2 regions of the Micromonospora sp. WMMA1949 genome follow, and region 1 is predicted to be linked to the other one. Evidence: riboswitches for the same ligand, from Rfam matches in the RefSeq annotation. Region 1 holds a riboswitch; the other holds the start of a gene.

Evidence for each region. Region 1 has a riboswitch for cyclic di-AMP ahead of O7607_RS19890 (coiled-coil domain-containing protein). Riboswitches for the same ligand answer to the same signal wherever they lie in the genome.
Region 2: it holds a riboswitch for cyclic di-AMP, as region 1 does, so the genes downstream of both, O7607_RS09865 (coiled-coil domain-containing protein) here and O7607_RS19890 (coiled-coil domain-containing protein) in region 1, are expected to answer to the same signal.

Annotation. Positions count from the first base shown of each region.
Region 1 is NZ_JAPZBG010000001.1:4,193,100-4,198,548, forward strand. It holds gene O7607_RS19870 (BON domain-containing protein) at 1-491, opposite strand, end outside; gene O7607_RS19875 (hypothetical protein) at 652-1,056, opposite strand; gene O7607_RS19880 (STAS domain-containing protein) at 1,479-1,838, shown strand; gene O7607_RS19885 (SRPBCC family protein) at 1,940-2,392, shown strand; gene O7607_RS19890 (coiled-coil domain-containing protein) at 2,417-3,496, opposite strand; cyclic di-AMP (ydaO/yuaA leader) riboswitch at 3,501-3,631, opposite strand; gene O7607_RS19895 (cation diffusion facilitator family transporter) at 3,775-4,689, opposite strand; gene O7607_RS19900 (HelD family protein) at 4,784-5,449, opposite strand, start outside.
Region 2 is NZ_JAPZBG010000001.1:2,122,356-2,127,804, reverse strand. It holds gene O7607_RS09870 (carbonic anhydrase) at 104-757, shown strand; gene O7607_RS09865 (coiled-coil domain-containing protein) at 814-1,842, opposite strand; cyclic di-AMP (ydaO/yuaA leader) riboswitch at 1,847-1,977, opposite strand; gene O7607_RS09860 (YibE/F family protein) at 2,132-3,406, opposite strand; gene O7607_RS09855 (SHOCT domain-containing protein) at 3,571-3,780, opposite strand; gene O7607_RS09850 (metal-sensitive transcriptional regulator) at 3,905-4,204, opposite strand; gene O7607_RS09845 (heavy-metal-associated domain-containing protein) at 4,285-4,491, shown strand; gene O7607_RS09840 (hypothetical protein) at 4,528-5,449, shown strand, end outside.

The DNA of each region.
Region 1 (5,449 bases):
CGCTCGGCCAGGTCACGGCCGTCCGGGTGCACCGCGGGGCGCACGGCGATGCCGTTGCTCACCCCGCACACGCCGGTGAGGCGCGCGACCGACCGTTCGGCGGCCCGCCGCTGGTACTCCCACTCGACCTCGCCGTGCAGCGTGACCCAGCCGTCGGCCACCGTCACCTGCAACGCCTCGATCGGCACGAAAGCGTCCCACTCCAGCGCCCGTACGGCCGCGACGGCGATCTCCGGATCCTCCCGCCCGGCCGCGGTGTCGATCCGGACGGCGAGGTCGTTGGCGACGGCGCGGACCCGGAAGACGCGGTGCGCGGCCCGCTCGGCGGCCCACTTCTTGGCGTAGCTGTCCACCCGGCCGGTGAGCGTCACCACGCCCTCGGTGACGGTCACCCCGATCTCGTCCGGGCCGACCCGCGGCTCCCAGGTCAGCTCGTCGAGCACGGCGGACTGGATGTCCCGGTCGGTACGGGTGATCGTGTCGGTGGCCATCCGGCTCTCCCTCCCGTCGATCGCGGCGCGGGCGCCTGGTCCCGCACCCGCGATCCTGCGCGCGTCCCGGGTGAGCGGCCCTCACCCGGCCGGGGTGAGGCAGCACGACGGCCGCCCCCGGGAGTCCCGGGAGCGGCCGTCGTCGGGTCGTACGGGTGGGTCAGCCGTCCAGGCCGGCCGGAGAGTTCGGCCGGTCCACGTCCACGAACTCGATCTCGTCCGCGGCACGGTCCCGGCTGCCGGCGGCGCGTGCCGCGGTGCCGGCGGCCCAGCCGATCGCCGCGCCCGCCAGCGCCGCCGCGATCAGCAGCGTCCACGGCAGCGCGGGCCGGCGGCCGGCGAGCGCGTCGAAGGCGAGGGAGGCCCGGCGGCGTGCCTCCTCGGCGGCGGAGCCGACCAGGTCGGTGGCGTCGTCGGCCAGGCCGGAGGAACTGCGGCGGGCGGTCCGGGTGGCGTCGCGCACGCTGTCACCGGCGGAACCGACGGCGGAGAGCAGGTTCTGCCACGCCTGGTCGGCGACCCGCTCGGCCTTGCCCCGGCGGTCCAGCAGGTTGGATCCGAACATCGTTCTACCTCCTCGGGTGCCGAAGGCCGGCGGCCACTTCGGACTCCGGTGTCCATCCGGCGGGGTTCACTGTCTCGGGCAGTGCCCCACGGGCGGGCGCGGCAAACCAGGCGGGCGTCACGGGCGGCCCGGAACAGCGAACGGGACGAACCACTCGAACGCGCCGGGACCGGTGCCGACGGGACGTGCGTGCGCCCGCTACCCTGGTCGGCGGATCGGCGGGCCCGCCCGGTCGCACGGTTGGCCGCGACCCGCCAAACAGGGGAAACTGGAACCCGGAGGTCCGGATTGGGTACGCCCAGGTGTGCCCAGTTCGCGAATTGCTCATCCCGGGGGGTGGCGACCGGGCCGTTGGAGGAATACTCTCGGTCGCGGCCCGCGTACTGATGAGGCGCCCGTCATGGGCGAGTGGAGGTGCTCGCGTGAGCCTGTCGATCGTGAAGTCGGTGCGGCCGGGTGGTGTCGTCCAGATCGCGCCCCGTGGGGAGATCGACGTCGACACCGCGTACGAGGTGCGGGAAGCGATCGCCGAGGTGCTCGCGAAGGGCCGTCCCTCGCGAATCGAGCTGAACATGCGGCTCGTCACGTTCATCGACTCGGTCGGCATCAGCGCCATGGTCGCGGGCTTCCAGACCTGCGAGGTCAGCGGCGTCAAGCTCGTGGTCACCGAGCCGAGCCGGTTCGTGCACCGGCAGCTCTGGGTGACCGGCCTGCTCGGCCTGTTCGGCGCGCCCGAGCCGTGGTTCGCCGACGACACCCCCGAGGTGCTGCCCGGCGCCTGAGCGCCGTTCACACCCCCTGCTGCCAGGGGACCTTCTACCCGTTGCCAGTCCGGCGTCGGTACGGGACGATCGTCGCGACGCACGACGGCGAGGGGGCCCGCTTGCAGAGCAGCGACAGCTTCAGCTACACCGTGCAGGCCCGGTGCACCCGGGCCGAAGCGGTGGCGCTACTGGGTGACCTGAGTCGCCAGGGCGAGCTGCATCCGCTGATCGTCCGGGTCCGGAAGCTGCCGGCCCGGCCGGGCGCGCTGGCCAGCTACGCGATCACCGACCGGCTGCAACTCGGCCCGATGCACTTCCCGGTCACGTACCAGGCGGACGTGCTGATCGCCGGCGAGGACGAGGTCGTCACCGTGGCGCGTCAGCAACCCGCGACGACGGTCCGCAACCACACCCGCCTGCGCGACGAGCCGGACGGCACGGTACGCATCGACGTGGAGATCACGCTCACCGCACCGGCACCGCTGTTCGGGTACGCGTTCCGCCAGGCCCGGGCGGCTCACCTGGGCCTGGCGGCGCGTCTCGGGGCGACCCTGGAGGGGCGGCCGGCCTGATCCGGCCGCCCCTTCCGGGCGCGCTCAGTACACCGACAGGTGCACGTGGTTGGTGTGGTCGCTGGACGGGTCGCCGTTGCCGCCGCTGTACGACTTCCACCCGCTGCTGGGCAGCCAGATCTGCTTGAACCAGATCACGTAGAGCACGGCGAGCGGGTCGGCGTTGCGCACGAAGTACGCGGCGAGGTTGTTGCCGTACGTCCGGTCACCGCCGCTGGCCACGCCGCCGAAGCCGTTCTTCTGCGCGGCGAAGTCGCAGGCCCGCCCCTTCGGGTGCTCACCCGAGCCGCTGGGCCGGTGGCACGAGACGTACCGGGTGAAGCCCGCCGCCTTTGCCTGTTGCAGCGCGTGCAGTGTGCGCGGGGTGATGCAACCGTTCGCCGGGGTCGGGTCGTTGACGCTGCACGACTCCGACGGCCAGGAGCCGTCCGAGTTGCGCGGCGCCGGCTTCGCGTTCTTGTTGGAGGTGCCCTGGACGCTGCCGCCGCCGCTGGTGCTGCTGCGCGAGGCGCGGTCGTTGGCGACCTCCAGGGCGCGCTCGGCCTGCTCCTTGCGCTTGCCCATCACCGCGACCTGCTTGCGCTGCTCGCGGATCTCCCCGTCGAGCTGGGCACGGGTGCGGGTGGCCTCGTCCCGGGTGGTGATCAGGTCGCGCAGCGTACGGTCCTCGTGCGCGGCGACCTGCTCCAGCGCTGCGGCCCGGTCCATGAAGCCCTCCGGGCTGCTGCTGCCGAGCAGCGCCCCGGCGGTGCCCAGGCGGCCGTTGCGGTACGCCACCGCGGCGATCTCGCCGACCTTGGCGTCGCGGACGGCCAGCTCGGCGCCGACGGTCTTGAGCTGGTCGTTCAGTTGCTTCTGGCGGGTCACCGACCGGTTCAGCGCGGCTTTCGCCTCCAGCCAGCCCTTGCTGGCCGCGTCGAGCTGGGCGCGCAGTTCCGGCGTGCCGCCCTCGTCGTCGCCGCCGGGTGCGGCGGCGAGCAGGCCGGTCGCCGGCGCCGCGGAGGCGGGGGAGACCGGAACGGTCGCGACGCCGAGGGCCAGCGTCGCGACGAGCAGGGCCGCCAACCGGGCGGCCGTCCGTCGTACAGGTGCCACTGGGGGCATTCACACGTCCTTCCGTCAACGCCGACCGGGTTAGCTGACGGGTTCGGGACGGAAGATCCCTACCGCTGACGCGGATGCACCCCACGTACGTGGTTCCCCGGCTCGCCCCTGCGGACGATTAGGCGACGGCCGCCCCACCGGGGCCGGTGGCGCCCGCGGGTGCGGCCGCGACCGAGACTACCGGCGCTGCCCGGGCACGGCTCCGTCGAGCAATGCCACTAGGCGGGGCAAAACCGGCATAAGACTACAGCAGTCACAGTGATTTAAGTCTGTCCTAATCACCACTCGGTCTTTCCGCACACTCCGGCTGACGCTCCGGGCTCGACCTGCAACGTGGCGTGATCGATGGAGAAGTCCTCGTGCAGGGCGGCCCGGGCGGCGGCCAGCACCCCGGCCGGGTCCACGCCCGGGTCGGTGGTCAGGTGCGCCGAGGCCACCTCCATGCCCGAGGTGAGCGTCCAGACGTGCAGGTCGTGCACCTCGGCCACACCCGGCACGGCGGCCAGCCGGTCGTGCACGGCGGTGACCTGGAGGTGTTCCGGCGCGGCCTGCACCAGGATGCGGACCGCGGCCCGGCCGAGCCGCCAGGTGCGCGGCAGGATGAACACGCCGATGCCGACGGCGACGAGCGGGTCGGCCCACCACCAGTCGGTGACCGTGATGATCAACGCGGCGGCGATCACGCCGAGCGAGCCGAGCAGGTCGCCGAGCACCTCCAGGTACGCCCCGCGCAGGTTGATGCTCTCCTTCGACCCGGCGCGCAGCAGTGCGAACGCGACGATGTTGGCGAGCAGGCCGAGCACCGCCACCACGAGCATCGGGCCGGCCAGCACCTCCGGCGGCTCGCCGAACCGGCGTACCGCCTCGATGAGGACGTAGACCGCGACGGCGCCGAGCAGTACGGCGTTGGCGAGGGCGGCGAGCACCTCCAGCCGGTAGAGCCCGAACGTGCGCTGCGGGTCGGTGCCGGCGCGGCGGGTGGCGGAGATCGCGGCGAGCGCCATGCCGATGCCGAGGACGTCGGTGAACATGTGCCCGGCGTCGGAGAGCAGCGCGAGCGATCCGGTCGTGAAGGCGGCCACCGCCTCGACCACCATGAGGGCGGCGAGCAGCGCGAAGGCGGCCCAGAGGCGGCCCCGGTGGCGGTGTGCCGCGTTGGCCACCGCGCCGCTGTGGTCATGACCTGCGCCCACGCCAACACCTTCCCTGCCCCGTACCGGCCAGGCTCAATGTATGTTCACATCGCTATGTATGCAAGTGAACTGTGGGTGGCGCCGACGCGGCCACTCACCCCACCGGATCGAGCGTGGTGAGGCGCTGGGTGGCGCGGGACAGCGCGACGTAGAGCGTGCGTACGCCCGAGCCCGGGTCGGCCCGGATCTCGCTCGGCGCCACCAGCACCACGCCGTCGTACTCCATGCCCTTGGCCTGGAGGCTGGTCACCACCTGGAGGCGGCCCGTGCCGAGCGCGCCCAGCCAGCCGGCCACCTCGTCCCGGCGGGGCACCGGCGTGATCACACCGACGGTGCCCTCCACCTGCGCGAGCAGCGCCTCGGCCGCCTCGACCGTGGCCGCCGGCAGGTCGGCGGCGGGCACCGTACGCTCCACCGGCGGCACGCCCGTGGACCGCACCGCGTCGGGCAGCGGCAGATCCGGGTAAAGGCGGCGGATCTCCGCCGCCGCCACCGCGAAGATCTCCGCCGAGTTGCGGTAGTTGGTGGTCAACTCGTAGCGGTGCCGCTTGCGCCGCCCCAGCGCCTGGTCGCGGGCACGGTCCAGCTCCTGCGGATCGCCCGTCCAGGCCGTCTGCGCCGGGTCACCGACCACCGTCCAGGACGCCAGCCGGCCGCGCCGGCCGATCATCCGCCACTGCATCGGCGAGACGTCCTGCGACTCGTCGACCACCACGTGCGCGTAGTCGCGGTAGTCGGCCGGACGCTCCCGCGCCGCCGC
Region 2 (5,449 bases), 2.1 Mb from region 1:
ATGAAATGCGTATCACGAATCTTGACGGGCCCCGAGGTGCGTGTGACCGTGGGTCGCGAGGCCGTTCGGCCTGGTGGTTCCCCAGGTAGACGAGGTGAGGGACATGACGCCGAGCACCCCGGAGCAGGCACTGGACGAGCTGCGTGCCGGTAATCACCGGTTCGTCACCGGCGCCCCGCAGCATCCGAATCAGGACGCCGGGCACCGGACAGCGGTCGCCGACGGTCAGCATCCCTTCGCGGTGATCGTCGGCTGCTCCGACTCGCGGCTCGCCGCCGAGATCATCTTCGACCGCGGCCTGGGTGACCTCTTCGTGGTGCGTACCGCCGGGCACACCGCCGGACCGGAGGTGCTCGGCAGCGTCGAGTACGCGGTCACCGTGCTGGGCACGCCGCTCGTGGTGGTGCTCGGGCACGACTCGTGCGGCGCGGTCCAGGCCGCCCGGGAGGGGGTGCGGACCGGGGCCGCCCCGGTCGGGCACCTGGGCGCGGTGGTGGACGCGGTCTCGCCCAGCCTGCTGCGCGCCGCCCGTCAGGGCGTGGAGGACCTCGACGGCATCATCGACGTGCACATCGCGCAGACCGTGGAGACGCTGCTGGCCCGGTCCGCCGTGCTGGCCGAGCGGGTGGCGGCCGGGCGGTGCACGGTGGTGGGCATGTCGTACCGGCTCGCCGGCGGCGAGGTGCGGACCGTGGCGCAGTCCCCGGCCCCGGTGCCCGCGCCGGCGGCGCCCGCCGACCCGGCGCTGGCGAGCTGACACATTCGGACGCGAAAGGGGCCGCCCGAGGGCGGCCCCTTTTCGTGGTGTCCGGGTCAGAGCAGCGACATGTGGACGTGGTCGGTGTGGTTCGACGGTCCGCTGTAGGAACGCCAGCCGGTGGCCGGGAACCAGATCTGCCGGTTCCAGATGACGTAGTAGATGCCCAGCCGGTCGGCGTTGCGGATGAGGAACGCGGCGACCTCGTTGCCGTACCGGCGGGTGTCGTTGTTGTGCCACGGCGCGAAGCCGCTGTTCTGCAGCGACCAGTCACACGCCTTGCCCTTGGGGTGTTCCCACGGCCCGCCGGACCGGTAGCAGCCCACGAAGCGCTTGAAGCCCGCGCGCCGGACCTCCTTGTACGCGTGCAGCGTGCGCGGGGTGACGCAGCCCGAGGTGGTCGGGTCGTCCTCGCTGCACGACTCGGACTTCCAGCCGCCGTCCGCGGTGCGGCCGGGGGCGATCCTGGCGACCGGTGAGGTGGCGGAGACCAGGCCGCCGGTGAAGCCGAGACCGCCGACGAGCTTCAGCGCGCGCTCGGCCTGCACCTTCTCGCGCTCCATCGCGTTCTTCTGCTTCTCCTGCTCGCGCACCTCGGCGTCGAGCGCGATCTTGGCCTGCTCGGCGCGGGTCTTGACCGCGTTGATGGCGGCCAGGCGCTGCGCGTTGAGGAGGTTCAGCTCGTCCAGGGCGTTGACCCGGCGGACGAACGAGTCGGGCGAGTTGCTCTCCAGCAGCATCGCCATGGCGCCCATCCGGCCGGTCCGGTAGGACTGGGCGGCGAGCTGGTTGACCTGCGGGCTGAGCGCGTCGAGTTCGGCCTGTGCCGCCTTCACCTCGGCCGCCAGCCGCCGTTGGCGGTCCTGGGACTTGGCGAGCTTCGCCTTGGCCTGGAGGTAGTTCCGGTTGGCGGCGTCGATCGCCTCGGTGATGAGCGGCGGTTCGCCGTCCTCCTCGTGGCCCGAGGGGGTGCCGGGGGCCGCCGCGGTGGGTGCCGCGGTCGCCGGGGTCGGCCCGGCCAGCACGGCCAGCGAGGCCATCACGGCCACCACGGGTGTCAGCCAGCGGCGCAGGGGTGCCGTCACAGTGTTCCCTTCCGTCGGCCGCCGACCGGGTTAGCTGACGGGTTCGGGACGGAAGTGGCCCCTACCGCTGTCGCGGATTCACCCCATGTACCTGGTTCCCCGGCTCGCCCGCGGGCGATTGGGCGGCGGCACCGCTGGCGCCGGTGCGCGCCTTCGGCGGTGACCGGCAGCGAGGTTACCTGACAGCACTCCTGAGGATCTACGTCCGGAAGCCGACCAATAGCGAGATTTCGCCGTGGCGCACCGTGACCAGCGTCGCGTTTGAAATCGATGGTCACGCTGCGGAGTGTCACCATGCGGCCTCCGTACTCTTTCCGCCGCCGAGCGCCTCCAGCGCGTCGTCCCGTCCGGCCGGCGGCCGGGGCGCGGGCGGCGCCGGCTCCGCGTCGCGTGAGCGCCGTCCGGCGGTGGTCACGATCGCGGCCAGTCCGGTCGTCAGCGGGACGGCGGCGATCAGGCCGAGCGTGGCCACCGCGCTGCGGACGATCTCTTGGGCGAGGAACTCACTGGTGAGGATTTCGCTGACCGGGCGGGAGTCGGCGACCAGCAGGAGCAGCAGCGGCAGCGAGGCGCCCGCGTACGCCAGCACGATGGTGTTGACGGTGGACGCGATGTGGGCCCGGCCGACCCGGGTCGCGGCCCGGTAGAGCTGCCGCCGGGACAGCCCGGGGTTGGCGTGCGCCAGTTCGGTGACGGTGGCCGCCTGGGTGACCGTCACGTCGTCCAGGACGCCCAGCGAGCCGATGATGATGCCGGCCAGCAGCAGCCCGTGCAGGTCCACGTCGCCCTGGAACATGGACAGCGTGGTGGCGTCCTCGCTGCCGAAGCCGGTCAGGTGGGTGGCGGACGTGGCGAGCAGGCCGAGCACGCCGGTGATCACCAGGCTGCCGAGCGTGCCGAGCACCGCCACCGACGTCTGCGCGGTGATCCCGTGCGTCAGGTAGAGCACCACGAACATGATCAACGCAGCGCCGACGATCGCCACCAGCAGCGGTGGCTGGCCGGCACCGATACCGGGCAGCACGAAGCCGAGCAGGATGGCGAAGCTGGCCACCAGGCCGCCGAGCGCGGCGAGCCCGCGCCAGCGGCCGAACGCCACGATCGCGGCGGCGAACAGCACCATCAGCCAGATCAGCGGCGTACCGCGCTGGTGCTCGGCGATGTTGTAGGACGTCACCGACGGGTCGGCCGGGTCGGTCAGCTCGACCAGGACGACCTCGTCGCCGACCGCGACCCGGGGCGCGCCCGGCCCGGCCGGGATCGGCGTCTCGACCTGCCGGCCCGCGTCCGGGCCCTGCTCGGCGGTGACCGTCACGGTGCCGCACGGGCCACCGCCGCCCTCCGGGGCCTCCGGGGTGGGCGGGCAGGGCTCGGTGACCACCCGGGTCACCGTGCCGTGGTAGCGGGGGACGTCTCCGCCGCCGACCGGCTCCCGGTCCTGCCGGGGCCAGAGCACCAGCGCCGCGATCACGGTGAGCGCGAACAGCGGCACCACCACGGCGACGAGCAGCCGTCGTACGCCCGGCGGCGCGGCGGGCGCGGGGTGGGTGTGGTCGGCACCCATGAGGTCTCTCCCAACGGTCGCGGCGACGCCTGGTCCGCCGGACCGGTGTGGTCACCCGGCCGGCGCGGACGTGTCGACCACGTCCGGGTCGTCGCCCGGCCATGGTAGGCAGCCCGGTCGGGCGCTCCCGGACGCCGTGGCCGGTGACACGCGCGCCGCGCGGGTCAGGTCAGTCCGGCCCGGCGTCGCCGGTACTCGTCCTCGTCGATCTCGCCGCGAGCGTACCGCTCGTCGAGGATGCGCCGGGCCGTCGTCCGACCCAGGTACTGCGGGCCGGTCCACCGCACGGCCGCCCAGACGAGCCCCGCCAGCACCGCGAGCACCAGCAGGGACCAGATCCACATCCAGCCCATCATCGGGCTCTGCCACATCATCGGGCCGCCCTCCGTCCGTCGCCGCGGGTCCGCCGGTCCGGCCTGCCCGCCACTTCGACGGTACGACCGGCACGACGCGTCGGCGCGGGTCGATGTGCCCTGCCCCGGGGGTCGGAGGTCCCGCTCAGCCGCGCTTCATCAGGCGGCCGACGGCGGCCATCATCTCGGTCGCCATCTCGTCGGCCCGGCCCTCGGCGGCGCCCTCGTGCATGCAGTGCCGGGCGTGCCCGTCGAGCAGGCCCAGCGCGACCTTGTCCAGCGCCGCCTGGATGGCCGAGATCTGCGTCAGCACGTCGATGCAGTAGCGGTCGTCCTCGACCATCTTCTCGATGCCGCGGACCTGACCCTCGATCCGGCGGAGCCGGGCGAGGAGTTGGTCCTTGCTGGCGGTGTAGCCCCGGGTGGGGCTGGACGGCGCGGTCATGACACCGAGGATAGCGTACCCCTCGGGGGTATGCTAACGTTCCGAACGTACCCCTGGGGGGTATGGGATCGGAGGGCGAGATGGAGACCATCTACCAGGTGAGCGGCATGACCTGCGGGCACTGCGTCAACTCGGTGAGCACCGAGCTGAGCGCGCTTCCGGGCGTCACCGACGTCCAGGTCGACCTGGCCAGTGGCCGGGTCACCGTCACCAGTCAGAACCCGCTGGACGCGGACGCGGTCCGCGCGGCGGTCGACGAGGCCGGCTACGACCTCGTCGGTGCGTGACGGGTCCGACGGACCCGCGAGAACCGAGGAGACACCATGAACACGGCGACGAAGCTCAGTGGCTTCGCCCTCGGCCTCGTGGCGGTGTTCGGCGCGGCGTACGGGATCGGCAACCTGGCCGATCCCGTCGCCCCGGCCGCCGAGACCCGCCACGACGACAGCGACAGCGACCACGGGGCCGGCGACGCCGGTCACGGTGACGAGAGCAACGCGGGCGGCGCCTCCGCGCACCTGCCCGGCGGGCTGCTCGTCTCCGAACGCGGCTACACGTTCCAGCCCGCCGCCGCGCCGGCCGGGCAGTTCGCCTTCCGGATCACCGGCCCGGACGGCGCGCCTGTCACCCGCTTCGAGGTGGCCCACGACAAGCGCATGCACCTGATCGTCGCCCGCCGGGACCTGTCCGGGTTCCGGCACGTCCACCCGGAGATGACCGGAGACGGCACCTGGCGGGTCGCCTCGCCACTGGGCGGCCCCGGCGTCTGGCGGGCGTTCGCCGACTTCACCCCCGAAGGCGGGGAGCCGCTGACCCTCGGCCTGGACGTCACGGTCCCCGGCGAGCTGACCGCCCGGCCGTTGCCGGCGCCGGCGACCAGCACCACCGTCGACGGCTACACGGTCACCCTGACCGGCACGCCGGAGCCGGGCCGCACCAGCCGGCTCACGCTCTCCGTCAGCCGCGACGGGCAGCCGGTCACCGACCTGCAGCCCTATCTCGGCGCGTACGGCCACCTGGTGGCGCTGCGGCAGGGCGACCTGGCGTACCTGCACGTGCACCCGGAGGGCACGCCCGGCGACGGGCGCACGCCGGCCGGCCCGGCGATCACGTTCGCCGCCGAGGTGCCCTCACCCGGGGCGTACCGTCTCTACCTGGACTTCCGGCACGGCGACGCGGTGCACACCGCCGAGTTCACCGTCCTGGCCGGCGACCCGACCGCGCCGCCGCCCGCCGCGCCGGCAT